4 regions of the Longispora sp. NPDC051575 genome follow, and region 1 is predicted to be linked to each of the others. Evidence: riboswitches for the same ligand, from Rfam matches in the RefSeq annotation. Region 1 holds a riboswitch; each other region holds the start of a gene.
The links. Region 1 has a riboswitch for cyclic di-AMP ahead of AB0M43_RS14970 (NlpC/P60 family protein). Riboswitches for the same ligand answer to the same signal wherever they lie in the genome.
Positions count from the first base shown of each region.

Region 2: another riboswitch for cyclic di-AMP. It lies ahead of AB0M43_RS11180 (hypothetical protein); the one in region 1 lies ahead of AB0M43_RS14970 (NlpC/P60 family protein).
Region 3: another riboswitch for cyclic di-AMP. It lies ahead of AB0M43_RS21305 (hypothetical protein); the one in region 1 lies ahead of AB0M43_RS14970 (NlpC/P60 family protein).
Region 4: another riboswitch for cyclic di-AMP. It lies ahead of AB0M43_RS24210 (NlpC/P60 family protein); the one in region 1 lies ahead of AB0M43_RS14970 (NlpC/P60 family protein).

Region 1 covers NZ_JBFAZP010000005.1:115,808-123,400, forward strand. Annotated here, with positions in the region: gene AB0M43_RS14960 (MarR family transcriptional regulator) at 1-330, opposite strand, end outside; gene AB0M43_RS14965 (aldo/keto reductase) at 405-1,358, shown strand; gene AB0M43_RS14970 (NlpC/P60 family protein) at 1,486-2,460, opposite strand; cyclic di-AMP (ydaO/yuaA leader) riboswitch at 2,475-2,619, opposite strand; gene AB0M43_RS14975 (threonine/serine dehydratase) at 2,772-3,707, shown strand; gene AB0M43_RS14980 (S9 family peptidase) at 3,852-5,924, opposite strand; gene AB0M43_RS14985 (SpoIIE family protein phosphatase) at 5,946-7,556, opposite strand.
Region 2 covers NZ_JBFAZP010000004.1:30,395-37,987, forward strand. Annotated here, with positions in the region: gene AB0M43_RS11150 (3'-5' exonuclease) at 1-274, opposite strand, end outside; gene AB0M43_RS11155 (flavin reductase family protein) at 521-1,147, shown strand; gene AB0M43_RS11160 (NAD(P)H-binding protein) at 1,158-1,814, shown strand; gene AB0M43_RS11165 (GNAT family N-acetyltransferase) at 1,818-2,471, opposite strand; gene AB0M43_RS11170 (hypothetical protein) at 2,767-3,123, shown strand; gene AB0M43_RS11175 (hypothetical protein) at 3,192-3,545, shown strand; gene AB0M43_RS11180 (hypothetical protein) at 3,641-4,633, opposite strand; cyclic di-AMP (ydaO/yuaA leader) riboswitch at 4,645-4,797, opposite strand; gene AB0M43_RS11185 (universal stress protein) at 4,949-5,428, opposite strand; gene AB0M43_RS11190 (ArsB/NhaD family transporter) at 5,425-6,663, opposite strand; gene AB0M43_RS11195 (PhzF family phenazine biosynthesis protein) at 6,852-7,593, opposite strand, start outside.
Region 3 covers NZ_JBFAZP010000007.1:111,266-118,858, forward strand. Annotated here, with positions in the region: gene AB0M43_RS21295 (heavy metal translocating P-type ATPase) at 1-191, opposite strand, end outside; gene AB0M43_RS21300 (SHOCT domain-containing protein) at 263-514, opposite strand; cyclic di-AMP (ydaO/yuaA leader) riboswitch at 953-1,102, shown strand; gene AB0M43_RS21305 (hypothetical protein) at 1,135-2,103, shown strand; gene AB0M43_RS21310 (hypothetical protein) at 2,403-3,080, shown strand; gene AB0M43_RS21315 (hypothetical protein) at 3,077-3,553, shown strand; gene AB0M43_RS21320 (hypothetical protein) at 3,619-4,065, shown strand; gene AB0M43_RS21325 (sulfite exporter TauE/SafE family protein) at 4,170-5,282, shown strand; gene AB0M43_RS21330 (cation transporter) at 5,279-5,497, shown strand; gene AB0M43_RS21335 (M48 family metalloprotease) at 5,796-6,740, opposite strand; gene AB0M43_RS21340 (BlaI/MecI/CopY family transcriptional regulator) at 6,737-7,102, opposite strand; gene AB0M43_RS21345 (hypothetical protein) at 7,498-7,593, shown strand, end outside.
Region 4 covers NZ_JBFAZP010000008.1:13,929-21,521, forward strand. Annotated here, with positions in the region: gene AB0M43_RS24205 (NlpC/P60 family protein) at 141-1,106, opposite strand; gene AB0M43_RS24210 (NlpC/P60 family protein) at 1,306-2,262, opposite strand; cyclic di-AMP (ydaO/yuaA leader) riboswitch at 2,304-2,435, opposite strand; gene AB0M43_RS24215 (alpha/beta hydrolase) at 2,589-3,533, opposite strand; gene AB0M43_RS24220 (metal-dependent hydrolase) at 3,541-4,341, opposite strand; gene AB0M43_RS24225 (4'-phosphopantetheinyl transferase superfamily protein) at 4,454-5,116, opposite strand; gene AB0M43_RS24230 (permease) at 5,225-6,229, shown strand; gene AB0M43_RS24235 (TIGR03943 family protein) at 6,226-6,930, shown strand; gene AB0M43_RS24240 (hypothetical protein) at 6,927-7,593, shown strand, end outside.

The sequences.
Region 1 (7,593 bases):
CGCCTCCACGGCCAGGTTCCCCGGCTCGGCCCGCTCCAGCAGCTCCAGTCCGGCCGGCGTGGCCTTCAGCACCAGCACCTGGGAGTGCACGTCCGACCGGTGCTTCTCGATCAGGCCCTTGGCCAGCAGGTTCGCGGTGATCGTGGACATGGTCTGCGGGGTCACCAGGCACACCCGGGCGAGCTGGGCGGCCGAGAAGTTGTTGGGCGAGGCCGCGAGCACCAGTAACGCGAGGTGCTGCGGCACGGTCAGCCCGGTCTCCCGGAACGCGTCGGCCTTGGCGGCGGTCAGCGTCTGCTCCAGCCTGCGTACGAACATCCCGAGTTGCATGGTTGGCACACTATCAGTGCTCTGATAGTCTCGGCCCCAGAACAATCAGAACACTGATAGCTGGGAGAGTACTGATGCAGCAGCGCACCCTGGGCACCACCGACCTGACCGTGGGCGCGGTCGGCCTCGGCTGCATGGGCATGACCTGGGCGTACTCGACGGGGACCCAGTCGCCCGACGAGCACATCAAGGTCATCCACCGGGCCATCGACCTCGGCGTGACCCTGATCGACACGGCCGACATCTACGGGCCGTACGACAACGAGGAGCTCGTCGGCCGCGCGCTGGCCGGCCGCCGCGACGAGGTCGTCCTCGCCACCAAGGCCGGGCTGGTCCCCGCCCCGTTCCCCGCCGCGATGAAGCCCGACGGCCGCCCCGAGCACATCCGGGCGGCGGTCGACGCGTCCCTGAAGCGGCTCGGCGTCGACCACATCGACCTGTACCAGATGCACCGCGTCGACCCGGCCGTGCCGATCGAGGAGTCCTGGGGCGCGTTCGCCGAGCAGGTCGAGGCCGGCAAGGTCCGGTACCTGGGGCTGTCCGAGGTGACCGCCGAGGAGGCCGCCCGCGCGCACGCCGTGCACCCGGTCGCCAGCATCCAGTCCGAACTGTCGCTGTGGACCCGGGACTACCTCGACGAGGTCCTGCCCTGGACGAAGGCCAACGGGGCCGCGTTCATCCCGTTCTCCCCGCTCGGCCGGGGCTACCTGACCGGCGCGCTCGCCAGCCTCGACGACCTGGAGGAGGGCGACCGCCGCCGGCTGATGCCCCGGTTCTCGGCCGAGCTGATGGCCGCCAACCAGAAGCTGGTCGACGCGGTCCGGGTGATCGCCGACCGGCACGGCGCGAAGCCCGGTCAGGTGGCGCTCGCGTGGACCCTCGCGCAGGGCGAGCAGGTGGTGCCGATCCCGGGCACCAAGCGGATCTCCTACCTGGAGGAGAACGCGGCGGCGGCGGATCTCGTCCTCACCGCCGAGGACCTCGCGGACCTCGACACCCTGCCGACCCCCGAGGGCACCCGCTACTGATCCGCGGAGGCCGGCGGTCGGCCCGCCCCGATCAGCGGAACCAGCGCGGCGACCGGGCCGGAGCCGGTCCCCGGACACACGAACGGCCCGTCCTCCACTCGGAGGGCGGGCCGTTCGCAGGGGGGTGTCAGCGCGCGTACTTGGGCCGGGCGTAGGCGGTCGGGGTGTCCCCACCCATGTCCACGCCCTCGACCTTGACGTTCTGGCCGGGCTGCGGGGCGTGCACGACCAGGTTGTTGCCGATGTACAGGGCCACGTGCCGGTCGCCGCCGTAGAAGATCAGGTCACCGGGCTGGAGCTGCGACCGGGTGATCGGGGTCGACGCGTCGCGCTGCCAGCCGGTGTAGTGCCCCATGGACACGCCACCCGCGGCCCACGCGGCCATCGTCAGGCCGGAGCAGTCGTAGGCGTCCGGACCGCCGGCGGCCCACACGTACGGCTTGCCGATCTGGGCCATCGCGAAGGTGACCGCCTTGCCGGGCGGGCCCGGGATGAACGGCGGCACGTAGTCGATCCGGGTGCCGTTGCGGCTCGCCCGGTCCTTGTACGCGGCGGTCCGCTGGGCCTGGAGGGCGTCCATCTCGCCGGTGATCGAGACCTTCTTGGCGGAGAGCTCGGACTCCATCTTCTGCTGCGAGTCCAGCAGGGCCTGGATCTTCTTCTTCTCGGCGTCGAGGGGAGCCTTGAGCCGGTTCAGCTCGTCGATCTGCTTCTGCTCCGACGCGCTGATCGCGTCGAGGAGGGTCAGCTGTTCGAGCATCGAGTCCGCCGAGCCGCCGCCGAGGAGGGCGTTGGCGGTGCTGGCCTTGCCGCCCTTGTACGCGGCGGCGGACATCAGGCCGATCTGCGCGTACGCGACGTCGACCTTGTCCTGGAGGGGCTTGACCTTGAGGGAGGCGGCCTCGACCTCGGCCTTGGTGGTCTTCAGCGTCGCGGCAGTCTTGTTGTACTGCTCGATCGTGCCCTCCAACGAACTCCACTTGGAATCCAGCTGGCGCTCGATCTCGTCGACATCGTCGGCGTGCGCGCTGCCCGCGAAGGACATCACGACGGAGGCGGTGACGGCGACGACGGCTAAATAGGCTCCGCGGACGGATTTCACCTGGGCTGCTGACTCCTTCTTCCCTCAGCCGCCTACCGGGTTAGCTGACGGGTTCGGGCGGGAAGATCGCCCTACCGCCACTACGAACAGTGACGGATTCACCCCAACTAGCTCTGTGGGTCCCCGATTCGCCACAGGGCGACTCGGCGGCATTCGACCGGTGCTCCCCCCGTCGGGTCGCTGTACCCGGACGAACGGTCCCAAGGCTAGACGCTGGACTGGGGGGTAACAAGTTATCTGCTGATGCCACTTCGTGCGGTAGCTACCCAACTACCTAACGATGAATTCGCCGTGTGGTTACCTTGACGACTATGAGGCTCGTGACCTTGGGTGACATCCAGAAAGCCGCCACAACCATTGCGGGTACCGTGCTGCGGACCCAACTCGTGCCGTGCGCGTGGGCCGACGCCGACCGGCCACTCTGGCTGAAGCCGGAGAACCTGCAGCCCATCGGTGCTTTCAAGATCCGTGGCGCGCGCAACGCGATCCGCCCGGACATGCCCGGGGTCATCGCGTACTCGTCGGGCAACCACGGCCAGGCGGTCGCGTACGTGGCCCGGCAACTGGGCATGCCGGCCATCATCGTCGTCCCCGACACCACCCCCGAGGTGAAGATCGCGGGCATGCAGAACCTCGGCGCGGATGTGATCGTCGTCTCACCCGGCGAACGGGAGGCGCGGGCCCTCGAACTCGTCGCCCGGCACGGCTACCCGCTCATCCCGCCGTTCGACCACTTCGACATCATCGCCGGGCAGGGCACCGTCGGGCTGGAGATCGCCGAGGACCTGCCGGACGTGGAGGTCGTGCTCGTACCCGTCAGCGGAGGTGGTCTGCTCTCCGGGGTCGGCACCGCGATCCGCGCGCTCGCCCCGAACGCGAAGGTGATCGGCGTCGAACCCGCGCTGGCCGCCGACGCCCGGGAGAGCCTCGCCGCCGGCCGGGTCGTGTCCTGGCCGCTGGAGGAGACCGAGAAGACCATCGCCGACGGTCTGCGCAGCCCGCGGCTGTCCGAGCTGACGTTCGCGCACATCCGCGAGGTGGCCGACGCGATCGTCACCGTGACCGAGGAGGAGATCGGCGCGGCCGTGGGCGTGCTCGCCCGGTCCGCGCGGCTGGTGGCGGAGCCGAGCGGGGCGGTGTCCACGGCGGCGTACCTCTACCACCGGGAGGAGCTGCCGCTCGGGCGGACCGTCGCGATCATCTCCGGCGGGAACATCAACCCGGCGCTGCTGGCGGCCCTGGTCTGACGCACGCGACGGGCACCGGCCCCAGCCCCGGCCCGACCGCGGAGCTGGCCGGCACCCGGCCCGACCCCGGGAGTGGTCTGGGCGAGGCCTGACCTGGCCCGACCCGAGGTGCCGGCCCGGCACAGGATGCCGGGCCGTCGCCGGTCAGCCCGCCAGGCCCACCACGTCCAACAGCCACGCGTTCACGTACGACTCCTCTTTCCACACGTCGTACCGACCCGACGGGCCCATGTGCCCCGCGCCCATCTCCGTCTTGAGCAGCACCGGACCGCCCCGCCCGACGACCCGCAACCGGGCGACCCACTTCGCGGCCTCGTGCACGCCGACCCGGGGGTCGTTCAGCCCGGCCATCACGAGCAGCGCCGGGTACTCCTGGGCCGTGACGTTCTCGTACGGGGAGTAGGACTTCATGTACGCGTACACCTCGGGGTCGGCCAGCGGGTTGCCCCACTCGTCCCACTCCACGACGGTCAGTGGCATCGACGGGTCGAGGATCGTGTTCAGCGCGTCCACGAACGGCACCTGCGCGACGATCCCGCCGAACGCCTCCGGCGCGATGTTCGCGATCGCGCCCATCAGCAGGCCGCCGGCCGACGCGCCCCGGGCGACGGTGCGCTCCGGGCTCGTCCAGCCGGCCGCCGCCAGGTGCCGCGCGCACGCCACGAAGTCGGTGAAGGTGTTCTTCTTGTGCAGCAGCTTGCCGTCGTCGTACCAGTGCCGGCCCATCTCGCCGCCGCCGCGGACGTGCGCGATGGCGAACGTGACGCCCCGGTCCACCAGGGACAGCCGGGCGATGGAGAACCACGGGTCGATGCTGGTCTCGTAGCTGCCGTAGCCGTACAGCGACAGGGGGGCCGAGCCGTCCCGGGGCGTACCCTTCAAGGTCATGATCGAGATGGGTACCCGGGTGCCGTCGGGGGCCGTCGCCCACTCGCGGAACTGCTCGTAGCGCTCCGGGTCGAAGTCGCCCAGCACCGGGCGGCGCTTGAGCAGGGTCAGCTCGCCGGTGGCGATGGTGTAGTCGTACACCGAGTCGGGGGTGGCCAGGGAGGTGTAGGCCAGCCGGAACGTCGACGCCGGGTAGTGCGCGTTGCCGGTGGGGGACACGTCGTACACCGGCTCGGGGAACGTCAGTTCGCGCGGCTCGCCGTCGTTGGGCAGCACCCGCAGACCGGTCAGGCCGTCGCGGCGGAAGTGCACGACCGCGTGGTCGGCGAACGCCTGCACGTCCAGCAGCCGGGTGTCCTCGCGGTGCCCGATCACCTCGTGGAACTGGTTCGTGTCGTCGACCGGGGTCCAGCCGAGGACGAAGTTCTCCGCGTCGTGGTTGTGCAGTACCCAGAAGCGGTCGCCCTGGTGGTCGATCTGCACCTCGACGCCCTCGACCCGGCCCGCGCCGAACACCGCGAACCCGCCCGTCGGGTCGTCCGAGGACACGAACCGCAGCTCGCTGGTGATCTTGCTGCCGATGTCGATGACCAGGTAGTCGGCGGACCGGGTCAGGCCCACGCTCACCCAGAACTTCTCGTCGGTCTCGTGGTGGACCAGCACGTCCGGCTCGGTGGAGCCCAGGGTGTGCCGCCACACCTGGTGCGGGCGCCAGGCCTCGTCGACGGTCAGGTAGAACAACACGTCGCCGGCCCGCGACCAGGCGGAACCGTGGAAGGTGTTCGGGATCTCGTCGGGGAGCACCTCGCCGGTGACCAGGTTCTTCACCCGCATCGTGTACCGCTCGTCGCCCGAGTAGTCCGTCGAGAACGCGAGCAGGGTGCCGTCGGGGCTCGGGTCGTACGTCCCCAGGGAGAAGAAGTCCTTGTCGCCGGCCAGCTCGTTCTCGTCGAGCACGACCTGCTCGCCCGGGAGCGGCGCGCCGTCCGGGGACACCTGCGGGACCGCGTCGCCGGAGACGGGCACCCGGCAGTGGATGCCGTACTGCTTGCCCTCGACGGTGCGGCTGTAGTACCAGAAATCGCCCTGCCGGGTCGGGACCGACAGGTCCGTCTCCTGGGTGCGCGTCTTCAGCTCGGTGAACAGCGTCTCGCGGAGCCCGGCGAGGTGCGCGGTCGCCTGCTCGGCGAAGGCGTTCTCCGCCTCCAGGTAGCCGATGGTGTCCGGGTCGGTCTTGTCCTGGAGCCACGCGTACTCGTCGACCGTGGAGTCGCCGTGCTGCACACGGGTCGTGGGAACCTGCTTGGCGAGCGGGGGAACTGCGTTCATAGCGGGCAACGCTACCCGAGGTCAGCCCGGGTTGCGCAGCACCAACAACGCGATGTCGTCCCTGGGCTGCTCCGGCGAGAACGCCAGGGCCGCGGCGCGCAACCGGCTCGCCACCGCCTGCGCCGGCAACCCGGTCAGGCCGGCCAGCTCCTGGCGGAGGCGGTCCTGGCCGTACAGCTCGTCGCCGCGCCGGCGCTCCGTCACCCCGTCGGTGTAGAAGACCAGCGCGTCGCCCGGCGCGAGCCGGACCGTGGCCAGCGGGGTGCGCACCGTGTCCAGCAGGCCGACCGCCGTGCCGCCCTCGCCGACCAGCGTCGTGCCGCCGTCCTCGTGCAGCAGCACCGGCTTGTCGTGCCCGGCCAGGCACAGCTCCAGCTCCACCACCCCGTTCGTCGACCGGGTCACGATCGCCGCCGCCAGGGTGCAGTGCTTGCCGTCGCCGCGTTCGAGCATCGTGGTGTTGAGCAGCTCCATCGTCCGGGGCAGCGAACGGCCGTCGCGGACCAGCACCCTGACCACGTCGCGGACCAGGCCGGTGAGCGCCGCGGCCTGCGCGCCCTTGCCGCACACGTCCCCGATGGAGACCAGCCAGGTGTACGCCTCGCCGCCGTCCCCGGCCGGGTCGCCCAGCGGCAGCACGTCGTAGAAGTCGCCGCCGACATCGGTGCCGGTGCTCGCGGGCACGTACTCCGCGCCGAACTCCAGCCCCGTGGACAACGGCAGCGCGGCCGGCAGCAGGGCCCGCTGGAACGCCTGGGCGATGTTCTCCCGCTCGGCGTGGATCCGCGCGTTGTCCAGGGCGAGCGCGACCCGCCGGGCCAGGTCGGCGACCACGGCGACCTCGTCCACGCTGTGCAGCCGGTCGAGGTGCCGGCCCACCGACAGCGTGCCGAGCAGCTGGTCCCGGGCGATCAGCGGCACGGCCACGCCCTCGAACGGCCGGGGCAGGGTGACCGGGGCCCGGGAGGTGACCACGTCGCGGAGCCGGGGGGCGACCTCGTCGAGCTCCTGGCGGAGGACGGGCAGCGCGTTCTCGTCCCGGTGCAGCCAGGTCGCCAGGGTCAGGTTGCCCCACTCGTCGGCGCTGTGCACCGCGCACCAGTCGCCGAGCCGGGGCACGACGAGCTGCGGGATCAGGGCCAGGGTCAGTTCGGGGTCGAGGGACTGGGCGAGCAGCTCGCTCGTCTCGGACAGGAACGACAGCCAGTCCCGGCGCTGCGGGGACGCCGGGGGCTCGGTGTGCGACGGCGGCGTACGGTCCAACCGGAACCACACCCCCTTGCGGTCCTCGCCGTGCGTGGTACCCCACGCGCTCGCGAACTGGTCGACCAGCAACAGCCCTCGCCCGCCCTCGCTGAAGTGGTCCGGCCGGGTGGCCGGTCCGATGTCGCCGCCCACGAAGTCGGTGACCGTGACCGTGACCCCCGCGTCGTCCACCTGGACGTCGACATCGATGTCAGTACCGGCGTGCACGACACCGTTGGTCGAGAGCTCCGTGGTCAACAGCAGAGCCTCGTCCAGCAGCTCCGCCAGGCCCGCCTCCGCGAGAACCTCGCGGACGGCGGCACGGGCGTGCGCCGGTGACTGGTGGTCGGCTGGCAGTCGAAGCCGTCGCCGGGCGTGCGTGGGCACGGGTGAAGTCTCTCCTGACCGGGTACTTTTCCGCTAG
Region 2 (7,593 bases), on a different contig from region 1:
CCGTGATGCCGTGCACCCGCACGTTCCACGGGTTGAACTCCGCCGCCCGCTCCGGCGGCCGCACCAGGGTGCCGAACGCGTCCGTGACCTCCCCGTCGGTCACCGCCACCATGCCGACGGCGCACATGCTGCCCCGCCGCGGATTGGCGGTCTCGAAGTCGATCGCCACCCAGGACGTGAGCGCGTCGACCGGCGCGGCCTGGCCGGGCACGGCGCGGACGGACGGCGGGCGGGCCGAACGGGACGCGGACCTCGACGTGCCAGTGGTGTCCACCGGTCCACTATGGCACCGGGGGCGCGCGGGGCCGGGCGGGGACACGCGGAACACCCACCGTCGGGTACCGGACGGGACGGCCGCTCCTTCGCCACGGCCGGAGCGCGGGCCGGCGCTCGGGACCGAGGCTCGGGGCCGAAGCTCGGGGCCGAAGCTCGGGGCCGAACGCGAAGTCCGTTCCCCGCCAGCACGACCGGCCCGCCCCGGGCACGCTCGACGGAGACCCGATCTCACGGAGGACGTCCCATGCACAAGGTCACCGACCTCAAGGTGCTGTACTTCGGCACCCCCGTGGTGCTGATCAGCTCCCGCAACGCCGACGGCACCGCCAACCTCGCCCCGATGTCCTCGGCCTGGTGGCTCGGCCAGAACTGCATGCTCGGCCTGGGCAACAGCGGGCACACCACGGCCAACCTGCTCCGCGACGGCGGCTGCGTCCTCAACCTCGTGCCGTCGGACCTGGTGGAGGCCGTCGACCGGCTCGCGATGACCACCGGCGCTCAGGACGTGCCCGAGAACAAGGCCGCACAGGGGTACCGGTACGAGCCGGACAAGTTCGGGCTCGCCCGGCTGACCCCGCAGCCCTCGGAGCTGGTCGGCGCGCCCCGGGTGGCCGAGTGCCCGGTCCAGCTGGAGTGCGAGGTGGTCACCGCGCACCCGTTCGGCACCCGGGCCACGGCGTTCGAGGTGGCGGTCCGGCGCGCGCACGTCGAGGAGAGCCTGCTGATCCCCGGCACCCAGTACGTCGACCCGGTCGGCTGGGACCCGCTGATCATGAAGTTCTGCGAGTTCTTCGGCGGCGGCGGGTACGTGCACCCGTCCCGGCTCGCCGAAGGCTGGAACATGCCGCACCAGCTCACGCCGGCCACCTAGGGTCGGATCCATGCGGATTGTCATCGCCGGCGGCCACGGTCAGATCGCGCTGCGCCTGGAACGGCTCCTCGCCGGGCGCGGGGACACGGCGACCGGGCTGATCCGCCGCCCGGAACAGGCCGACGACCTGCGCGCGGCGGGGGCCGAGCCGGCGGTGTGCGACCTGGAGACGGCCACCGTCGCCGAGGTGGCCGCGCACCTGGCCGGGGCGGACGCGGCCGTGTTCGCGGCCGGCGCGGGCCCGGGCAGCGGCATCGACCGCAAGGACAGCGTCGACCGGGGCGCGGCGGCCCTGTTCGCCGACGCGGCGGAGCGTGCCGGGGTCCGCCGGTTCGTGGTGGTCTCCAGCATGGGCGCCGACCCCGAGCCCCCGGCCGGTACGGACCCGGTGTTCGCCGCCTATCTGCGCGCGAAGGGCGCGGCGGACGACGACGTCCGGGCCCGGCCCGGGCTCGACTGGACGGTCCTGCGGCCGGGGCGGCTCACCGACGGTCCGGGCACCGGACTGGTCACGCTGGCCGAGCGGACCGGGCGGGGCGACGTGACCCGCGACGACGTGGCGGCGGTCCTGCTGGCGCTCCTCGACGCGCCGGGCACGGTCGGCCGCACCCTGGAACTGGTCGGCGGCGACACGCCCGTCCCCCGGGCGGTCGCCGGCCTCGGCTGAGTGTCAGGCCGGGCGGGCGATGAGGACGTCGGCCTCGCGCCGCCAGCCCAGGCGGGAGTACAGGTGCTGGCCATCGGCGCTCGCGATCAGCAGCCCGGTCCGGGCGCCCTGGTCCACGGCCGCCCCGGCGAGCGCGCCCATCACGGCGCTGGCCAGGCCCCGGCGGCGGTGCTCGGGGCTGGTCTCGATCCGGTCGGCCACCGCGTCGGTACCGGAGACGGCGAGCTGGCCGCGGGCCGCCAGTACCCCCGAAGGGTCGTGGATCGAGACAGTGACGACCGGGCCGTCGACCTCGACCGTCGAGCGGTAGGTGTCGGCCGGGGCGTGCCGCGGGTGGGTGGTCAGGTCGACGCTCATCAGCCACTCGGGGCGGTCCAGCAGCTCCAGGCCGCCGGCCGCGAGGGCGGTGCCGACCTCCTCGGGGCGGGTGGTGGTCACCGTCAGCCACGTGCGCAGGTCGGCGGCGGCGACCCGGGCGGCCAGCCGGGCCACCGAGTCGGGTTCCTCGTCGGCGCGGAGCGCGAACACCTCGACCTGCCGGCCGGGCTGGTCGCACCGGACCTGGAGGCCGCCGTCGACCGGCTCGGGGGCGGGCAGGCGCCGGGCCAGGCCCCAGCCCCGCAGCCACCGTCGGACCAGATCCTCCGTGATGATCATCAGGCCATTACAGCACGCCGCCCCGGCCCCGGACAGGGTCTGTGGCCCGCGCCATGGCCCGGCCCCTGTCGGCGGCCCGCCGGGGCCCGGCCAGCGGGCGGCCTGAACCTGACGGTCCGGTTCCCGACGCCGGACTCGCTGGTGATCACGCAGGACGCGCCCCTGGCCAGGACATCCACGCGACGCTCGCCTCGTGGGACCCAGTGGGCCGAGGGACGAAGGCATCGACATCTATAGACACTGTCTAATGTAGACTGTTACGGTCGCCTCTCCCTCTCCCAAAGGAGAAGCACCCATGTCACGACTACTCAGGACGGCCCTCGCCGCCACGTTCGCCCTCGCCGCCACCGGCGTCAGCCTCGCCGCCACCGCCCCGGCCCAGGCCGCCCCGCCGTGCAGGGTCGCGTACTTCCTCAGCGACCACGGGACCTCGATCGGCGCGGAAGCGTGGATGATCTGCTACGACGGGCTCCCCGAGCGCCAGATCTACGTCTCGCTCCAGCGCCTGAACCCGACCACCGGCGCCTGGACGACCGTGTCGAGCTACTGGGAGACCACCAGCTACACCTGTGTCGGCACGGCCACGAACACCTACCGCAGCATCAACGACACGACCAGCGTGGTGCGGACGATCACGGCCAACTGCGGCTGAACCCCGGCGGCGGGCACCACAGGGGTACCCGCCGGCCAACCCGCCCCTCTCCCGAAGGAGAAGCACCCATGTCACGCATTCTCAGGACGACCCTCGCCGCCGCGTTCGCCCTCGCGACCACCGGCGTCAGCCTCGCCGCAAGCGTGCCCGCCCAGGCCTACCCGACGTGCCGGACCAAGTACTACCTCACCGACGATGGGACGTACCTCAGCGCCGGGGCCTACATGATCTGCGACAGCGGCGACGAGCGCGACATCTACGTCCGACTCCAGCGGCTGGACCCCGCCACCGGCAGTTGGACGACGGTGTCGAGCAACTGGAATTCCACGAGCTACACCTGCGTCGGTACGGCCCCGAACACCTACCGCCGCATCAACGACACGACCTCCGTGGTCGCCACGATCACCGCCAACTGCGGCTGAGATCCGGGCGGCGGGTACCCCTACGGTGCCCGCCGCCCGCACGGGCGGGCCGACACGCGGTCGGTCAGGGCGGGGCCGGCCCGACCGCGAGGTGGTCAGCGCATCGACAGGTGCACGTGGTTCGTGTGCTCCGACGAGGGGTCCCCGCTGCCGAAGTACGAGCGCCAGCCCGTGCCCGGCATCCAGATCTGGCGGAACCAGATGACGTAGAGCACCCCGAGCCGGTCCGCGTTGGCGATGTACCAGGCGGCGAGCTTGTTCCCGTAGTCCTTCTCCGCGCCGACCGCCATCCCGCCGAAGCCCTTCGCGGCCGAGGACCAGTCGCAGGCCTTGCCGCGCGGGTGCTCCCCGCCGTCCTCGGCCGAGCGGTAGCAGGACACGTAGTGGTCGAAGTTCGCCTTCTTCGTCTCGTTGTACGCGTGCAGGGTGCGCGGCGACAGGCAGCCGCTGGTGGTCGGGTCCTTCACGGAGCAGCCCTCGGACGGGAAGCTGCCGTCGGGGTTGCGCGGCGCGGGGGTCGCGTTGGCCGGCAGGTCGCCGAAGCCGAGGGTCGGGTCGCCGCCGCCGGCCGAGCGCAGCGCCTTGAGCGCCTCGTCCTGGCGTTTGCGCAGCTCCTTGAGCTGGTTCTCCTGTTCGAGGATCGCCGCGTCGAGGTCCTTGCGCTGCCGGGCGAGGGTGGCCTGGGCGGCCTTGAGCGCGGTGACCTGGGCCCCGTCGCGCTCGGACAGGTAGCGCACCGTCGCCGCCGTGTCCAGGAAACTCTCCGGCGACCCGCTGGACAGCAGCGCCTGGAGCTGGGCCGACGAGCCGCCCCGGTACTGCGCCGCGGCCAGCCGGCCCACCGCCGCGCTCAGGTCGGCCACCCTGGCCTGGGAGGCGAGGATCTCCTCGGACAGTTCGCCCTCGCGCTTCTTGGCGTTGGCGATCGCGGTGCGCGCGTCCTGGTACCCCTGGGAGGCGGCCCGGAGCGCGTCGCGCAGTGGCTTCGTGCCCCCCTCGGGCTCGGCCTGGGCGGGGGTGATCGCGACCAGCACGGTGGCGGCGACGGCGACGACTGTCAGGGCGGCACGGCGTACTAAGACGGACAAGACAGACAGAACCCTTCTCCCGTACCCGCCTACCAGGTCAGCTGACGGATTCGGGCGGGAAGAGCGCCCTACCGGCCGGCCCTCCACAGAGGAGCCGGGCGGATTCACCCCACGTACCTTGGGTCCCCGGCTCACCCCGGAGGGTGACTCGGCGGTGACTCCCGGTGCCACCCGTCGGCGGCGAAGGCCGGTCGTCTGCACGCCGATGCTAGGACAGAGCGTGACTCTCGGCAACTACCGGCCGTTCAATCACACACAGTGGAGGGTGGGTCGTCACACAGAGCGACAATCCGAGCAGACCGGTACCCGGCGGGCCTACCCGGCCGGCGGGAGCAGCCGCGGGGACGTCGCCGCGTCCGGCCACAGCAGCAGCACCCGGCACGGCGCGTGGTCCACCACGAACCGGGTCGCCGGCCCCAGGCTGCCCGGCCCGGGCCGGGAGTGGTCGCCGTCCCGGGCCAGGATCAGCAGGTCCGCCGCCTCGCACGCCTCGACCACCAGCCGCTCGGCCCGGCCGGACGTGGCGGCGGTGTGCGCCGGGCGGCCCAACCGGGCCACGGCCGCGTCCAGCAGGGTGCGTTCGGCGGCCCGGACCGCCGCCTCGACCGTGTCCCCGGGGTCGGTGCCGTGCCCGCCCCGGCCCAGCCGGCCCAGGAACGCGCCGTGCAGGCTCTCGGCCACGCCCGGGTCCGTGACGTGCAGGAGTGTGATGTCCGCGCCCGGCGGCGCCAGGTCGGCCGCCGCGTCGACGCAGGCCGGCCACGTGCCCTCGGTGAGCCAGACGAGAATCCTCATACCCCCCACAGTCGCAGCCCCAGCCACAGCGCGACCACCCCCGAGGCCAGACACGCCGGTACGGTCAGCGCCCCGAGCCGGAGGAACTCCGTCGCGGTGGGCCGGGCGTCGTGCGCGTGCAGGATCCGCCGCCACAGCAGGGTGGCCAGCGACCCGACGTACGTGAGGTTCGGGCCGACGTTCACGCCGATCAGCACCGCGAGCACCAGGCCCGGCGAGTGCGCGACGGCGGGCACCAGCACCAGGGTCGCCGGCAGGTTGTTGACCAGGTTCGCCAGCACCGCCGCGAGGGCGGCGACGGACAGCAGGCCCAGCAGGTCGCCGTGCCCGGGGACCAGGCCGTCGAGCAGCGCGCCCAGGCCGTGCCGGCGGACCGCGAGCACCACCACGCCCAGGGCCAGCACGAACCCGCAGAACGCCGGGTTGGTCTCGGCCAGGATCCGGCCGAGCCGGCGCGGGGCCCGGCGCAGCTCCGGCAGGGCCAGCAGGACCGCTCCCCCGGCGGCGGTCCAGGCCGGGTGCACGCCCAGCGGCTCGGCGACGGCGAAGCCCGCCAGGGTCAGGGCCAGCACCGCGAGGGCGTAGCGCGGGGCGGGCGCGGCGGGCACGGGCACCGGCTGCGCGGGGGTGCCCAGGTCAGCGGCGAAGAACCGGCGGAACACCAGGTACTCGGTGCCGATCACCGCCAGCCACGGCAGCGCCATCAGCCCGGCGAACCCGGCGAACGTCAGCCCGGTGGCCGCGAAGGCGAGCAGGTTCGTCAGGTTCGACACCGGCAGCAGGAGCGAGGCGGAGTTCGCCAGGTGGGTGCAGGCGTACACGTGCGGGCGGGCCCGGACCCCGACCGCCGCCGTCGTCGCGAACACCACCGGGGTCAGCAGCACCACCGTCGCGTCCAGGCTCAGCACCGCCGTGACCAGGGCGGCGATCAGAAACACCACCCCGAGCAACCGCTGGGGGGTACCGCCGCCGAGCCGGGCCGCGAGCGCGCCCGCGTACCGGAAGACGCCCGCCGTGTCGGCCAGGTGCGCCAGGACCAGGACCGCCGCCAGGAAGCCGACCGTCGGGGCCAGCGCCACGATCTCCGCCCACGCGGCGCCGGGCGACACCAGTCCGAGGAGCACCGCGAGGGCCGCCGCCGGGCCCGCGACCAGCACCTCCGGCAGCCGGGCCGGCGCGGCCACCGCGAAGCCCAGCACTCCCACCAGCAGCGCCACCGCGATCACCATCTGCACGGGCACACGCTACGGAAGCCCGGTCCCCGCCCACACGGGGGCCGGCCGGCCGTGCGGCACGCCGCGCGCGGAAGGGCCACCGACGTCCCGACCGCCGCCGGGTCCGTGGCAGCCGACCCGCGCGGCGGGTACGGGCGAGGCGGCCGGCCCGGACGGCTGTGCGCCCCGCGTACCCGAAAAGTCGGGTTTTAGAGGTTGACCTCGCCTGTCACGCAGGTCACCGTGCCGCCGGCCACCCAGAGCGCGCCGTCGGCGTCGACGCTGACGTGCACCCTGCCGGCCCGGCCGAGCGCCGCGCCCTGGCTCGCGACATAGGGCGCGGTGATCCGGCCGGTGCGCAGCAGCCACCCCGCGACGGAGGCGTTCAGGCTGCCGGTCACCGGGTCCTCGACCGTCGCGCCGTCCTTCGGGAAGAACGCGCGGACCTCCAGCGCGGCCGGCGAACCGGGCGGGTGCAGGCCCACCACGCCGAGGTCGAGATCCACCGCCGTCGGGCGCACCGCCGCGACCGCCGCCGCGTCGGCGAGCAGCACCGCCACCCAGCCGGGCCCGTTGTCCACCCACTCGGCGTCCACGACCGCCGACCGGTCCAGGCCGAGCAGGCCCGCGATCCGCACGACCAGAGCCTCGTCGACCGGTCCGGAACGCACCAGCGGCGGCGCGGCGAACGCGAGGCCGTCGGCCGTGCGGCGCACTCTGACCAGGCCGGCCCCACATTCCTGCACCACGACCTCGGATCCAGGGGTACCGCCCGCCGACAGCCACGCGTGGCACGTGCCCAGGGTCGGATGCCCGGCGAAGGGCAGCTCCTCGGTCGGCGTGAAGATCCGCACCCGGTAGTCGGCGTCCGGGGTGCTCGGCGGCAGCACGAAGGTCGTCTCGGACAGGTTCGTCCAGTGCGCGAACCGGTGCATCTGCTCCGTGGTCAGG
Region 3 (7,593 bases), on a different contig from region 1:
ATCTCCAGGGGCACATTCTGGCGGACCCGGATCACGTCCGGCTGGTAGCCGCCCCGCACGGTCACCTCGATCCGCTGCACCCCGCCGGCCACCGACGCGTCCCGCACCGCCCGCTTTCCGAAGAAGAACCAACCCAACACGCCAATGAGCGCCACAGCGGCGGCCACGACGCCGAAGTCGAAAGTGTTCATCGCAACCGTCTCCTTCAGGAGCTCATGACACCGCAGCGACGATCATCGCGGAGCCCGGATCGCCGACGACTTCACGGCCGACCCGGCCCAGGGCCGGCCAGCCGGACCCGCGCCTCGTCGTAAGACGCGGCATCGATCTCCCCGGCGGCGAAACGCCGATCAAGAATCTCCAGTGCCGACGCCTGTTGAACCGGGCCTCCGCCCCGACTCGCGGAGCCCTGTGCCCAGCGCACGGCCACCCAGACGACACCAGCAGTCAGAACACCCCACAGCACCAGCATGATCAGCATCCAACCCATGCCCCAGCCATCGCCGTACATCATCACGCCCACCTCCGAATCAAACCGGTCACCTCCACGGTGCGCCGCGCTCCGCAGACTCCGCCAGTGCCCTCCGGCCCGAGCTGGGCAGGCCGTCTGACCCCTCAGGCAGCCGGCACCTCGCATCGGAATCGCTCAGATTAGGTGAAACGTCCCACGTCAACGGGCGAAGTAGAGCCGGGCGGTCACTGTTGCGTCCCCAAGGTCGACGGGGTGTCATCGTGACGGATCGACTCGCCCCAGACCGGAGCGCAGGCCTTCAGCCTTTCGCGGGCGAGGCTCGGCGGTCCATGCCCGCTCCGTGTTTCTGCGTATTGACTATGGGTAGTGGTGCTGGTCTTCCTTGCATGGCACCGCCGTGCGACAGGTTGCCGGCGGCTACTACCTGTCCTAGTATCGGCGTTCAGTCGGCCGGCTGTTTGTCACCCGAAGGGATGACGCCGGTCGTCACCGCCGAGTCGCCCAGTTGGGCGAGCCGGGGACCCAAGGTACGTGGGGTGAATCCGCCGGGCCCAGCTCAGGGCCCTGCGGTAGGGCGCTCTTCCCGCCCGAATCCGTCAGCTGACCTGGTAGGCGGTCGAGGAAGAAAGGTTCATGCTGTCTTGTCACCGTCAACACGCCGCGTGGCGTTCGTGACCGCAGTCATCATGGCCGCCGTGCTGATCGCCACGCCGGTTCGCGCCGAACCGGAGGGTGGGACGAAGGAACTGCGCGACGCGCTGTCTGCCGCCTCGCAGGGGTACCAGGACGCCAGGACCGCGATCGCCAACGCCAAGAAGCGCCAGGGCGAACTGTCCGGTCAGATCACCGCTACCCAGGCCAAGGTGGCAGGGTTGAGCGCGGCAGTCGGGCTGCTCGCCGCGGCCCAGTACAAGAGCGCTGGGACGGGCCAGGCGCAGATCCTGCTCAACAGCGGCTCGCTCGACGGATTCCTGCAGTCGGCCGCGACGATGCGCTACCTGTCGGAGCGCGACGCCGCCGCGGTGAGCGCGTTCACCGCGGCTCAGGCCGAGCTCGACCAGCAGCGCAAGGACCTCGACGCCGCGATCCTGGAGCAGGAGACGCAGCTCAAGGCGCTCAGGACGCGTCAGGATGACGCGCTCAAGGCGTTGCGCAAGGCCGGCGGTGGGGACCCGACTCTCGGCTTCGGCGATCTGCCGGCCAACGCGACACCCGCACCGCGCAACCCGGACGGCAGTTTCTCCTCGGAGGGCTGCACGGTGCGGGATCCCTCGACGGGGGGTTGTCTGTCGCCGCGCACCCTGCACGCCTACAACGAGACGAGGAAGGCCGGGTTCACCCGTTTCGTGGGCTGCTACCGCTCGATGGAGGACGGCTACGAGCATCCCCGTGGGCGGGCGTGTGACTGGGCTGCGGCGGTCGGGGGCTTCTCGGGAGCGGCGACCGGAGGCGACCGAGAGTACGGCAACCGGCTCGCGGCCTGGTACATCGCCAACGCCGACCGGTTGGCGGTGCTCTACGTCATCTGGTACCGCCAGATCTGGATGCCGGGCACCGGCTGGCGGTCCTATTCGGGCTACGGCGGCCCGTCCGCTGAGCACACCGACCACGTGCACGTCTCCATCCGCTGAACCGTAGGACCGGCCCGGGGTGCCGCGCGCCGCCGACGGGCCTCCAGGTGGGCGCCCGCGAGTTGCGAATTCACCATGTCGTCGGAGTGAGCTGCCGCGAGAGCGGTGCTGCGGCGCGAGCGGAAACAGCGATGGTTATGGATTGCTTAACTGCGCCTCATGTTAGGCCCCACTTCACCTTAAATACTACTTTCCGTAGTAGGTGGAGCTACAAAGTCGATCTTCTCACCTACTAGCTGCGGTAGTAGCGTCCCTGGCAACCTCGCATCGAAGCGAGTCTGGTTTTGGGGAGACAACTCATGCGTATCCGACCCCTCGCGATCGCCCTGGCAGCCGCCTCGGCGATCGTCGGATTCACCGCCACGCCGGCGCAGGCCGACCACAGCTGGGGCAGCTACCACTGGTCGCGCTCCGGCGAGGCCCGGCTGACGATCTACTCCAGCGTGACGTCTGACTGGGCCGGCGCCCTGTCCACCGCCAACGCGGACTGGAACGCCAGCCCGTACCTGCAGAACACGGTCGTGGCGGGCGGCACGTCCAGCACGACACGGCGTCGCTGCGTCATGCCGGCCGGCGCGATCCGGGTGTGCAACTACGCCTACGGCAACAACGGCTGGGCCGGGCTGGCCTCGATCGACACCGACTCCGGTGGCACGCACATCAACCAGGCCAGCGCCAAGATGAACGACACCTACGAGGCCGGCCGCAGCGCCGCCGAGCGCCAGGGCGTCATGTGCCAGGAGGTCGGCCACGACTTCGGCCTGGGCCACCAGGACGAGGACATGACCAACGCCAACCTGGGCACCTGCATGGACTACACGCGGGACTGGTCCACCAACCAGCACCCCAACGCCCACGACTTCAACCAGCTCGCCGCGATCTACGGCCACTCCGACGCCGCGTTCAAGGCCGCCGCGCCCTCGACGACGTCGATCCGCACCGGCAACACCGTCACCATCATCACCTGGGCGTCATGAGATCCGTCGTCCTTCTGGTGCCCGTCGCGGCCCTGCTCCTGGCAGGCTGCGGCGGGCAACCGCCATCACCCCGACCGTCGGCCGCGATCGCATCGAGCGCGGCGCCTGCCCCGCGCGGCACCTCCGGAACGCTCGTTATCAACCAGAGCGGCGCGGCTCCGGCGCGCACCGCCTGGTACGCGCGCGTCGAGACGCCCGACGCCAAGCCATTGACCGAGGCGGCCTTCCCTCAGGGACCGATCACCCTGACCAAGGAGCTGACGGCAGGCAAGTACAGGGTCATCGCCTGGCACCGTGCCTGCGCCGACGTCTGCCCGACGACGGGGGAGAAGGGGCTCGGGCCGCTGGAGGAGGTCTGCGGTGCGACCGTCACCGTGACGGCAGGGGCCACCCTGACCGCGACGGTGACCATCGACGCGGAAGGCACATGCGCTGTTGCGGTGCCCGGCCCAACAGTCAGCCCGACACCCTGAGCAGCATGAACCCTGGCATATCGGATGATTCCCCGCGCAACAGTGGCGGCAGTAGGCTGTCGGGCGTGGCCGTAGCCTCCGGATGGCGCCGGGCCGCGCGAGTCCGCCTCGCGCGGCTTGTCGTGCTGGCTGCCGTGGTGACCAGCGTCGCCCTCTCACACGGTATCCAGTGCGGCGACGCCACGATGACCCATCTGCCCGTGCCGCACAGCACGGGCGACACGATGGCCGGCCACAACATGTCCGACGCGGTCTCAGGCATTGACGATGCGACGCCCGTCGCGTGGCCGCTCGCGATCGTGGCGGCGGCCACCGACGGCACGTCCGGCGGCTGGGCGATGCTGGCCGGCGCGTGCCTGGTCTTCCTGACGGCCGTCCTGGTTGTCCTCGCACTCGGACAACCCCCTGGGACGGGTGCGATCCTCGTGCCCGCTGCCACCGGGCCGCCCATCTGGCGGCGTTCCCGCCGGCCCCGACCCGTGTTGGCCCAGCTCTGCATCCTGCGCACGTAGGACGAGTCCGTCCCCAGCACGCCCCGCGCGGCGTGCACCCGGATCTCTGAACACCCGGGGTCCGGGTCGGTCTTCGTCCCATCCTGCCCAAGGAGCTTTCATCCGTGAACCTCACCGCTGTTCTCATCACCGGCCTGTTCGCCGGTGGCGTGTCGTGCGCCGCCGTCCAGGGCGGACTTCTCGCCGGGCTGGTGGCCCGGCAACGTAGCGCCACCGCGATCACCACCGCCATCACAGCCAAGAACAAGGACCTGTCTCATCCGGTACCCGCCCCGCGCACCGGGTGGGCCCGCCTCGGCGATGACCTCGCCCCGGTCGGCGGGTTCCTGGCCGGCAAGCTCGTCTCCCACGCCCTGCTCGGCGCCGCACTGGGCGCGTTGGGCTCGGTGGTGCAACTGTCCGTCGGGCTGCGCACCATGGCCCAGGTCGCCGCCGGTGTGCTCGTCGTGGCGTTCGGGCTCGCCCAGCTCGGAGTCCCCGGCTTCAAGGGCCTGGTCATCGAGGTACCGGCGTCCTGGTCGCGGTTCGTGCGCGGCCGGGCCCGTTCGGCGTCGATGTTCGCACCCACCCTGCTGGGGCTGGCCACCGTGGCGGTGCCGTGCGGGGTCACCCTGTCGGTGGAAGCCCTCGCACTCACGTCTGGGTCGCCGCTGGCCGGGGCCGCCATCATGGCCGTGTTCGTCGCCGGGACCAGCCCCCTGTTCGCCCTGCTCGGCTACCTGGCCCGCCGCGCGGCCACAGCCTGGCGCGGCAGGCTCGCAATGGCCACCGGCCTCATCGTCGTGGCGCTCGGCCTGTACACGCTGAATGGTGGTCTGGAATTGATGGGTTCGCCGTTGGCGGCCTCCAACCTCTCGCGCGTGATGGGCCTGAGCCCGCAACCCGTGACCGCGGCCCTCGCCCCGGCCGACGCCGCCTCGGTCACCGTCGCCGATGGGCGCCAAACCGTCATGGTCACCGCCCGCACCGGCTCCTACTCGCCCGCGAACATCGAGATCGCCTCCGGGGTCCCCACGACGTTGATCGTGCGCTCCGAGGACGCCGAGGGCTGCGTGCGGGCCTTCGTGATTCCGTCCAGGAACAAGGAGGTGATCCTGCCAGTGCGCGGCGACACCCCCATCGACCTCGGGATCCTCAAGCCCGGCAGGCTCAAGTACTCCTGCGGCATGGGCATGTACACCGGCGCGCTGACCATCGTCGCGAAGCAGTCCCAGTGACCGCCACCTACGTCTTCCGGGTGCAGGGCATGCACTGCGCCAGCTGCGGGATGCTCATCGACGAAGCACTGGAGGACATCCCCGGCGTGACCTGCTCGACGACGTCGGTCAAGGCCGGCCGCACCACCGTCATCGCGGACAGCCGCGTCGGACCGACCGAACTCGCCGCCACGATCGTCGCGGCCGGTTACGTTGCCACGCACGAGGAGACCTGACGGCGGGAGGCAAACCAGTGGAACCCTCTGCGGCCGGGGCGGTTCGAAGACCCGCCCAGGCCCGTTCGGCGATAGCCTCTTGTTGAGGGCATTAGGCCCAGGGGCGGGTGGATGGCCGGGCTGGGCACCGTCCGGTGCTGGGTGGCGGCCTGATGCCCCCGCGTCGTGATGGCTCGGCCGCTGCGACCGAAGTCTTGTGGCACGCCCCCGGAAGAGTCACCGCAGCGATGACGGGAACACCAGCGGAGATCGTGCGTCGATGACCCCCGGTTCGGGGTGGGGCAGTGCGCCGCGATGGTTAGTGCAGGTCGCACAGTGCGACGCCGTACGGCAGCGTCATCAGTGCCACGCCCAGGGCGACGAACGGGATCGCGGCTGTGGTCGCCGCGGTGAACAGGAGCGCGACGCGCCGCGAGTCTGCGGGCGGGTCCAGGAGTCGGCGGACGCGGGCCGCGCTGCCGGGCCCGCCTGCGCCTAGGCCCGGGGCGGGGGGCCGGGTGGCCAGGAGGTGTAGGAGCGCCGCCGCGACGGTCGTGTGGCCGTGTACGCGTGCGGCGTCGTCGTCGGCGCGCAGTTCGCACAGCCGGGCGACCTCGTCTGCGGCGATGGCGAACAGGGGCACGAACGCCAGTGCTCGTCCTAGTGCGCGGGCGATGGAGATGCGCAGGTGGTCGCGGTGGGCGAGGTGCGCGTGCTCGTGGGCGAGCGCGGCGGCGAGTTCGTCGGGGGACAGTTCCGCGAGAGCGGAGGTGCTGGCCACGACCATCGGCTCGGGGCCGGGGAAGCAGTAGACGGCCGGATGCGGACTGTCCAGGATGTAGATCCCGGCTTCGGCGTCACGGCGGGCCACCAGCCGTAGCCCGGCGGCGTGGCGTAGGCGGGCGCGCCGCTCTCGGGACAACCGGATGCCGATCCAGCCGGCGACCCACCCTGCCAGTGCGGCGCTGGCGAGGCCGCCGAGAAGTTGCGCGCCGGTACCGGGCGCTGAGACGTGGGCCAGACCCTGCAGCGAGGCGATGCAGATCGACAACAGGTGCCCGAGGCGGTGCAGGGGCTCGAAGAGCAGGTCGCCGATGCTCAGGCAGGCGAGCAACCAGGAACTGAGCACGGCCGCGGCGGCGAGCTGCCAACAGGTGAGTGCGAGTTGTGGGCTGCGGCGGCCGAGGCGCAGCAGCACGGGCGGCAGGGCCACGGCCAGCACCGTTCCGGCGATCACCAGGGCGATGGCCGGGGCGAGGTTCATGGCTTCGGGGTGCGGCCTCGGCGGCGCAGCGCCGCACGGAGCTGGTCGAGGTCGTCGGACTCGATGGAGCCGACGAAGTGCAGCAGCGTCGCCATCCGGTCGCCTCCGACGTCGAGGGCCTCGCGCATGAGCTGCGCGCCGTACTCCTCGCGCTGGTGGACCGCCTGGTACTGGTAGGCGCGTCCGTCGAGTTCGCGGACCAGCCAGCCCTTGCGGTGCAGGTTGTCCAACACCGTCATCACGGTCGTGTAGGCCAGGCCGCGCTCGTGGAGTTGTTCGAGTACGCCGCGCACGGTCACAGGGCCCGACGCCGACCAGACGGTGTCCATCACCGCCGCCTCGAGCTGCCCGAAATCCTTCACGAGAGCATGGTAGCCGCCCACACCTTACGATGCCGCTTAGTAGCCACCCGTCACGCTGAGTGGTCGCGCGGTATACGGAGGATCCACCAACCTACTACTAGTCCAGATAGTAGGCAACGGTGGGAAGTGCTGTGAATTTCAACAGAGTCGAACCGTGCGAGGTCAGGGAGAAGCGCAGGTCGGTGCCATAATTTCACTGACGACCACCTATTGTTTGGGTCGTCGTGCCGCTCATAGTCTGGCGCTCCGGAAAGGAGCGCCTCATGCGCAGACCTCTCATCCTCGTCACCCTCGCGGTGCTGTTCGCCGCGCTGACGCCGCAGGTGTCGGCCGCCGCGCCCGTCACGTGCACCGGCGGCACGGCCGGTGGCTAGGCCTGCAAGAACATCGACCTGATGTCCAACCTCCCCCTTGCCTCCACTGGCGGTGGAAGTGGCGGCGGCGGCTGGGGGTGGACCGACCCGCAGGCCAGCCGGGAGTACGCGATCGCC
Region 4 (7,593 bases), on a different contig from region 1:
AAGGCGTACCCCACAAAAATCTTTTGATCTAAGGCGAAGTGGCCCGCTGAGGGCGGGGCTGGCAAGCGTCGGCGGAAGTCGCTAGGGCAGCGCCCTGCGAATTCCGCCGAGGCGCCGCCAGCGTCGTCCTCAGCGGGTCCTCACCCACGCACGCGGCCGTAGCCGTAGATGCTGCCGATCTGGGTGATGGGGGCCATCATCACGTTCTGGCCCGGCTGGGGGGCGTGGATCACCTTGTCGTTGCCGACGTAGATCGCCACGTGGCCCAGGCCGTTGGAGAAGACCAGGTCCCCGGGCTGGAGCTCGCCGCGCTGGATGTGCGCCGTGGCATCCCACTGCATGGCCGCGTTGTGCGGCAGGGAGACGCCGGCGGACTTCCACGCGGCCATGGTGAGGCCCGAGCAGTCGTAGCCGTTGGGGCCGGCGGCGTTGAAGATGTAGGGCTTGCCGACGACGCCGTACGCGAAGTCGACGGCCTTGCCCGCGGTGCCCGGCAGGTGCGGGGCGGGGAGGCCGACGGTGCCGCCGGGGCCGATGCCGGCCTTCTTGCGCTGCTCCTGGAGCTTCTTCAGCTCCTCCTCGATCTTCGCCTTCTGCCCGGCGAGTTCCTTCTCCTGGGCGGTCTGCTGGTTGAGGGCGGCGTCGAGCTTGGTCTTCTCGCCGTCGTAGGCGGACTTGGCCTGGTTGTAGGCCGAGATCTCCTGCTGCTGCCCGTACGCGAACTGGTCGAGGATGGTGAGCTGTTCCATCAGGCTCGACGGGTTCTGGGAGCTGAGCAGGGCGCTCATCGAGGACACGCTCTGGCCCTTGTAGGCGGCGGCGGCGACGGCGCCGATCCGGCCGCGCGCGGCGTCCACTTTGTCCTGGGCCGGCTTGAGCTGGATGTTCAGTTTGTCGACGGACTCGCGGGTGACCTTCAGCTGCTCGGTCACCTTGTTGAAGGACTCGATGACCTTCTCGAGCTCCTCGGACGCCTTGTCGATCTGGGCGGCGAGCTCGGCGGGGGTGGGCTCGGCCTGGGCGGGGGAGGCGCCGAGGGTTGCGGCGACGGCGAGGAGGCAGCCGATGGCCAGTACGCGGAGGGGTTTCCGGCTGACGGTGGTCAACGCAGCACGACCCTTTCATAGGCAACAAGCCGCGCCCACGTTACCCGCCTTGTGAGATGCGTGCCACCTTCGAGAAATGCCTACTACACAAAGAAAACAGCCCATCACGCGAGGTGATGAGCTGTTTTCTCGGTGTTCGAGAAACCGGGCACACAAATGGCGGGAAAACCACCTGTGGAATGGAACCGCCCGGATCTACTTAGCCGCGGACCCGGCCCGCGCCGTCGTACCCGCCCATGGAGTCGACGTTCGAGATCTTCACCGACTCGCCCGGCTGCGGCGCGTGGATCACCTGGTTGTTGCCCACGTAGATGCCCACGTGGCCCAGGCCGTAGAAGAACACCAGGTCGCCCGGCTGCAGGTCGCCCCGGCCGATCCGGGTGGTGGCGGCCCACTGCGCGTTCGTCTGGTGCCCGCCGATGCCGACGCCGGCGGCGCCCCACGCGCGCATGGTCAGACCGGAGCAGTCGTAGGTGTCCGGGCCGGCCGCGCCGTAGACGTACGCCTTGCCGAGCTGCGCGTACGCGAACTGCACGGCCACGCCCGCTTTGCCCGAGACGTTCGGCGGCGGGGTGTTGGAGGTGTTCGACGGGCTGGTGGACCGCTCGGCGGACCGGCTGGCCCGGTCGGCGGTGGCCTTCGCCTCGTCGCGCGCCCTGACCAGCTCGGCGTTGGCGGCCTCCAGGGCGGTCTTCTTCGCCGCCAGGGTGGTCTCCTGCTTCGTCTGCTCGGCGATCAGGCCGTCCAGGCGGGCCTTCTCGGCGTCGAGTTCGCCCCGGGCGCTGGTGAGGTCCCCGACGCTGTCCGGCGCGGGACGGGTGGCCACGGCGGCGGCTCCGACCTGGTCGAACAGGGAGGTCGTGGGCCGGGCGGCGATGCCGAGCGGGTTGGCGGTCGCGGCGACCTTGTCGGCGAGGGGGGCCAACTTCGCGGCGACGGTGTCGGCGACGAGCCGGGTACTGGCCAGCGTCGCGCGCACCTTGTCGTACTCACCGGAGATCTGGGTGACCTCGCGGGTGTTCTGATCGATCTTGCCCTGGGTGTCAGTACCGGGATCGGCCTGAGCGGCGGTCATCGGAGCCGAGACGGCCAGCACGGAGACGCCCACAACAGTGAGCGCGGCGCGCAGCAGCCCCGGCACGGAACTTGGTGCCAAGGAGGACTCTCTTCCCTCGTCTGCCTACACGGGCAGCACACCGCCTACCGGGTTAGCTGACGGGTTCGGACGGGAAGAAATTGCGCCCTACCGCGCACTGCGCGGATTCACCCCGGCGGAGAAGTCGCACCTCCGCGATGGTTCCCCGGCTCACCGGTCACGATGACTCGGCGGCCCGTCCGGCGCTCCCCATCAATGGGTGGCTGACTCCCGGACGTTGACTGACGCTACCTGGGATCTCGGGCATAGCAACCCTGAGTGACGGGCCAGACGTGGGCCCCACCCGGTCGCACCGCAGCTCAGAGGAGGGTCTAGGCTCCGCCCGATTACCCTACGTGCGCGTTCAGCCACTCCTGCAGGGTGTCGAAGTAGAACTGGCGGGACTCCTCCGCCGACAGGGCGAGATCGTGCAGGCCGTCAGGAACCTCGATGAATGTCACGTCGGGGCCGAGCGCGCGGGAGTACTCCGCGATGTGCGCGACGTCGAGGACCGAGTCCATCCGGGTGGCGTCGTCGCTCCACTCGGGACGCTTGTACGACGCGGTGGACGCGGTCACCAGGACCGGCACGTCGATGTTGAGGCCCCTGCGCAGTCGGCGCTGGGCGTGCGTGATCGCCACCAGCCAGCCGAGCCGGGTCGGGATGCCCTCGATCGGCTTCCACGCGGTGTCGAAGTTCCAGGCGCCCTTGCGGTCGACGTGCACGCTGTCGCCGTACACGCTGCTCAGGCCCGCCGGGAGGGAACGCATCGGCTGGCGGCGGCCCATCGGGGCGAGCACGACCGGCGCGACCCGGCGGAGGAACCAGTTCGCGTTGAGGTCGAAGAACGGGCTGTTCAGGGTGAGCGCCGTGATGGTGCCCGTGCCCTGGAGCTTGTGCGCCCACATCGAGGTGGTCAGGCCGCCGGTGGAGTGCGCGTTGACGACCAGGATGTCGTGGCCGTCCTCCTCGCGGATGATCCGGGCGGCCTCGTCGAGCTCGACGAAGTACTCCGCGACGCTGTCCACCATGGACGGCGTCTGGCCGGGGCGCAGGCTGCGGCCGCTGCGCCTCAGGTCGATCGCGTAGAAGGTGTAGCCGAGGCTGACGAAGAAGTCGGCCAGGTGGGTCTGGAAGAAGTAGTCGTTGTACCCGTGGACGTAGAGCACCGCCCGGGTGGACTGGCCGGCCCGACGGCGGACGAGCGTCGCGACCAGCTCGCCGTTCTCGTCGTCCGGCAGCGGCAGGGTGCGCGCCTCGTAGGCGTCGCCCAGGATGTCCTTGACCCACATGGGCACATCATCGCAGGTGGTCGAGGATGTCGGGCACCGCCAGAAGAATTCCGGCGAGTCCGGCCACGATCACAAAAAACGGGCGGAGGAAACCTCGTTCGAACCCGCCGTTCACCTGGACGGCCATAAAATTCGGTACGCCGATCTCGCGCCACACCCGGCCGGCCAGCGGCAGCGGCCACAGGACGGGGCAGCCGGCCCTGGTGATCATGTCGCCGAGGGTGTGGATGACGCCGCCGAACGCGATGGCGAGCCCGAGCAGCGGGAAGCCCCGGTCGGCGGGCAGCCACAGCCACGCCCCGTACGCGGCGCCGGCCGACAGCAGGGTCACCACGATCCAGCCGCGCTCCTTCGCCCAGTCGGCCAGCAGGCCCCGGATCGCGAGCCCGAGGGTGAAGAACAGCAGCCCGATCACGAACGGCTTGCCCCAGTGCCCGGCGAGGAACGCGACCAGGCCGCCCAGGGCCACGTTGAAGACCCAGGTGTGCGTGAGGGTGCGGTGGCCGTTCTTGCGCTTCGGGTCGTGTTTGGCCCGGGTGACGGTGTAGACGGCGAGGGCGAACTTCTCCACGCACTCGGCGAGGAACAGCGACGCGACCCCGAAGGTGCGGGCCACGGTCGCGCCGCCCTTGTTGGCGGTGACCCGGCCCGAGCAGTCCAGGTCGGGCAGCAGTGCGGCGCCGGCGCAGACGGCGGCTCCGACGACCAGTTCGGCGGGGCGCTGGTGGATGTTCATGAACTCACCGAGCGCCCACGAACCCGCCAGCCACGCGGCGGCCCCGGACATTGCGTGCGTCGGACCCATCACCATGCCGCCGAGCGTCCCGGTTCGTGCCCGGGTGGGCGACTGCGACACGCGGCCGTGACCAGATTGTTGCGGGGCACACGTTTGGAGCTCGGGAGCACGGGTAGGTGGGCGGTCAGCCCGGGGTGAGCAGCCTCGGTTCGCGGGCGCTGACGGCGGCGAAACCGAAGCGGTGCGCGGGATCGAGCCAGTCCAGCACGTGCCACGGTGCGAATCGGACCACCTGCCGGGTACCGGCCGGAACGTCCGCCGGCAGCGCCGACAGGTCGGTGTCCCGCAGCCGCCCCAGGCTCGCCGCGCCCACCTTGATCAGGGCCTCCTTGCGCACCCACTGCCGGATGAACGCCGCGCGCGGGTCCTCGGCGGCCCGGACCGCCGCGAGCTCGCCGTCCGCGAGCACCTTCGCCATCAGCCCGTCGTCGAGTCGGCGCCCGATCGCCTCCACGTCCACGCCCACCGGGCCCCAGCCGGCCGCCGCCGCGACCGCGCCCCGGGTGTGCGACAGGCTGACGTGCACCTCGGGCCGCCCGTCGACGTACGGCCGGCCGTGGTCGACCGCGCCGCAGCCCGCGCAGCGCTGCCGGAGCACCACCTCGCCGGCCGGCACGCCGAGCAGGGCGGCCACGCACCGGCGGACCAGGACGTGCGCCGCGACGTAGTCGTCCCGGTCGATCCCGCGGCGGTACGCGTCGGCGCGGGCGCGTTCCTCGGCGGTCAGCGACTCCCCGCCGCCGTCCGCCAGTACCGTCGCCGTGTCCAGGACCATCGCCAGTGTCACGGGTGAAGGGTAGCGGGCGTCGAATTGTCCACTGGAGTACCAGATAACAGGTCCGTTATAGGGGTTTCACCCCTTCGCGTGGCGGGGCTCGACTAGTACCGTCACTCTGTGCAGACAGAGACCGCCGTCCGGGCCGCCGCCGGACACGACGCGCCGCCCCGGCGGAGACGCGTGCGTTCCGTGGAGGTCCTCGCGGTCCTCCTCATCGTCGCCGTGTTGGCCAGGGGGCTGCTCGCCGACGCGATGGACTCCCCGGTGCTCCAGAGCTGGACCACCGTGTTCATCTCCATCGTCATCCAGGCCATGCCGTTCGTGGCGCTCGGCACCCTGCTGTCGGCCGCGATCGCCGTGTTCGTGCCGCCGGGGTTCTTCACGAAGGCGCTGCCGAAGAACCCGGTGCTCGCGGTGCCCGCCGCCGGGCTCGCGGGCGGCATCCTGCCCGGCTGCGAGTGCGCCTCGGTGCCGGTGGCCGGCGCGCTGGTCCGCCGGGGCGTCACCCCGGGCGCGGCGCTGGCGTTCCTGCTGTCCGCGCCCGCGATCAACCCGGTCGTGATGATCTCGACCTATGTGGCCTTCCCCGGTCAGCCGTCGATGGTGGCGGCCCGGTTCGGCGCGAGCCTCGCCGCCGCCGTCGTGATGGGCTGGCTGTGGCTCCGGCTCGGCCGCGACGACTGGCTGCGCCAGCCCGCGCACCACGACCACGCGGGCAAGGGCAAGCTGATGGCGTTCGTCTCGGCCGCCCGGCACGACATGACCCAGGCCGGCGGGTACCTGGCGATCGGGGCGTTCGCCGCCGCGACCCTCAACGTGACCGTGCCGCCGACCTGGCTGCGCGCCGTCGCCGAGAACCCGGTGCTGTCGGTGCTGGCCCTGGCCGCCCTCGCCGTCGTGCTGTCGATCTGCTCGGAGGCCGACGCGTTCGTGGCCGCCTCGCTGACCCAGTTCTCGCTCACCTCGCGGCTGGTGTTCCTGGTCGTCGGCCCGATGGTCGACCTCAAACTGTTCGCGATGCAGGTCGGGGCGTTCGGCCGGCGGTTCGCGCTCCGGTTCGCGCCCACGACGTTCGCGGTCGCGGTGCTGGTGTCCGTCGGAACGGGGGCCCTGCTGTGGTGAGACAGGCGACCAGGTCGGTGATCCTGCTGCTCGTGGGCGGCGCGATCCTCAAGACCACCATTTCGGGTACGTTCGTGCGCTACGTCAAGGAAGGCATGTGGCCCCTGCTGTACGTGGCCGGCGGGGCCATGGTCCTCATCGCCGTCCTCGGACTCGTCGGGCTGTTCCGCAAGGCGGACGGGCACGGCCACGAGCACGGCGGCCGGTTCGACGCCGCGTGGCTGCTCATGGTGCCGATGCTCGCCGTGCTGCTGCTCGCCCCGCCCGCGCTCGGCGGCTTCTCCGTCAACCGGACCGGCTCCGCGCTCGGCACCGCCCCGGCCAACACCGACTACCCGCCGCTGGCAGCCGGGGACCCGGTCCGGCTGTCGGTGCTGGACTACGCGAGCCGTTCCGTGTTCGACGGCGGCCGGACCCTCGCCGACCGCAACGTCAAGCTGTCCGGGTTCATCGTCGCCGGCCCCGACGGCCGGGTGTACCTGGCCCGGATGCGGATCAACTGCTGCGCCGCCGACGCCCGGCCCGTCAAGATCGGGCTCACCGGTGCCCTGCCCGGCGGGCTCGCCCCGGACAGCTGGTTCGAGGTGGTCGGGAAGTACGACCCGCGCACCGATCTGGACGAGGTGAGCGCGGAGAAGATCCCGTACATCGCGGTGGCGTCGGCGAACCCGATCGCCGCCCCGAAGAAGGCGTACGAATGACGGACCTGCGGCTGTTCGCCGGCACCGGGGCGGCCCTGCTCGGCGTCGCCCTGCTCCTCGCGCTGCCCGCCCCCGTGGCCCCCACCGCCCCGGCCGGGCCCGCCCCCGCCGTCGAGCTGGCGGTGGCCTGGCCCGGGGTGGCCACCGGCACCACCACCGGCACCCTCGTCGACGGCCGGACCTACGAGCCGGCCCTCTACCTCGACCCGGACACCTCGCTCGGCTGGCTGAGTACCTGGCTGAACCCCGCGAAGCGGACCACCACCTACGTGCTGCGGACCGGCGACGAGGTGCGCGAACTCGTGCCGTGGACCGCGGACAAGCTCCGCACCGTCGACGCGGTCGCCGCCACCGCCACCCGGGTCTACTGGTTCCAGGGCACCCGGGACGCCGTGACCGGGGACAAGACCCAGGCGCTGCACGTCGCCGACCGGGCCGGCGGGCCGCCGCGCCAGGTCACCGACGACGTCGGTACCCCGCTGCTGTTCGGGTCCGCCTACGACCTCCAGGTGGTCGACGGGCGGCTGCGGTGGGCGGCGGACCTGCCCGACGGGACCGAGGTGCGGTCGGTGGCGGAGGACGGCGGCGAGGTCACCCGTACCCCCGTGCAGGGTGATCTTGTCCTGCGGGCCTGGCCCTGGGCCACCTCGCCGTGGACGCCGC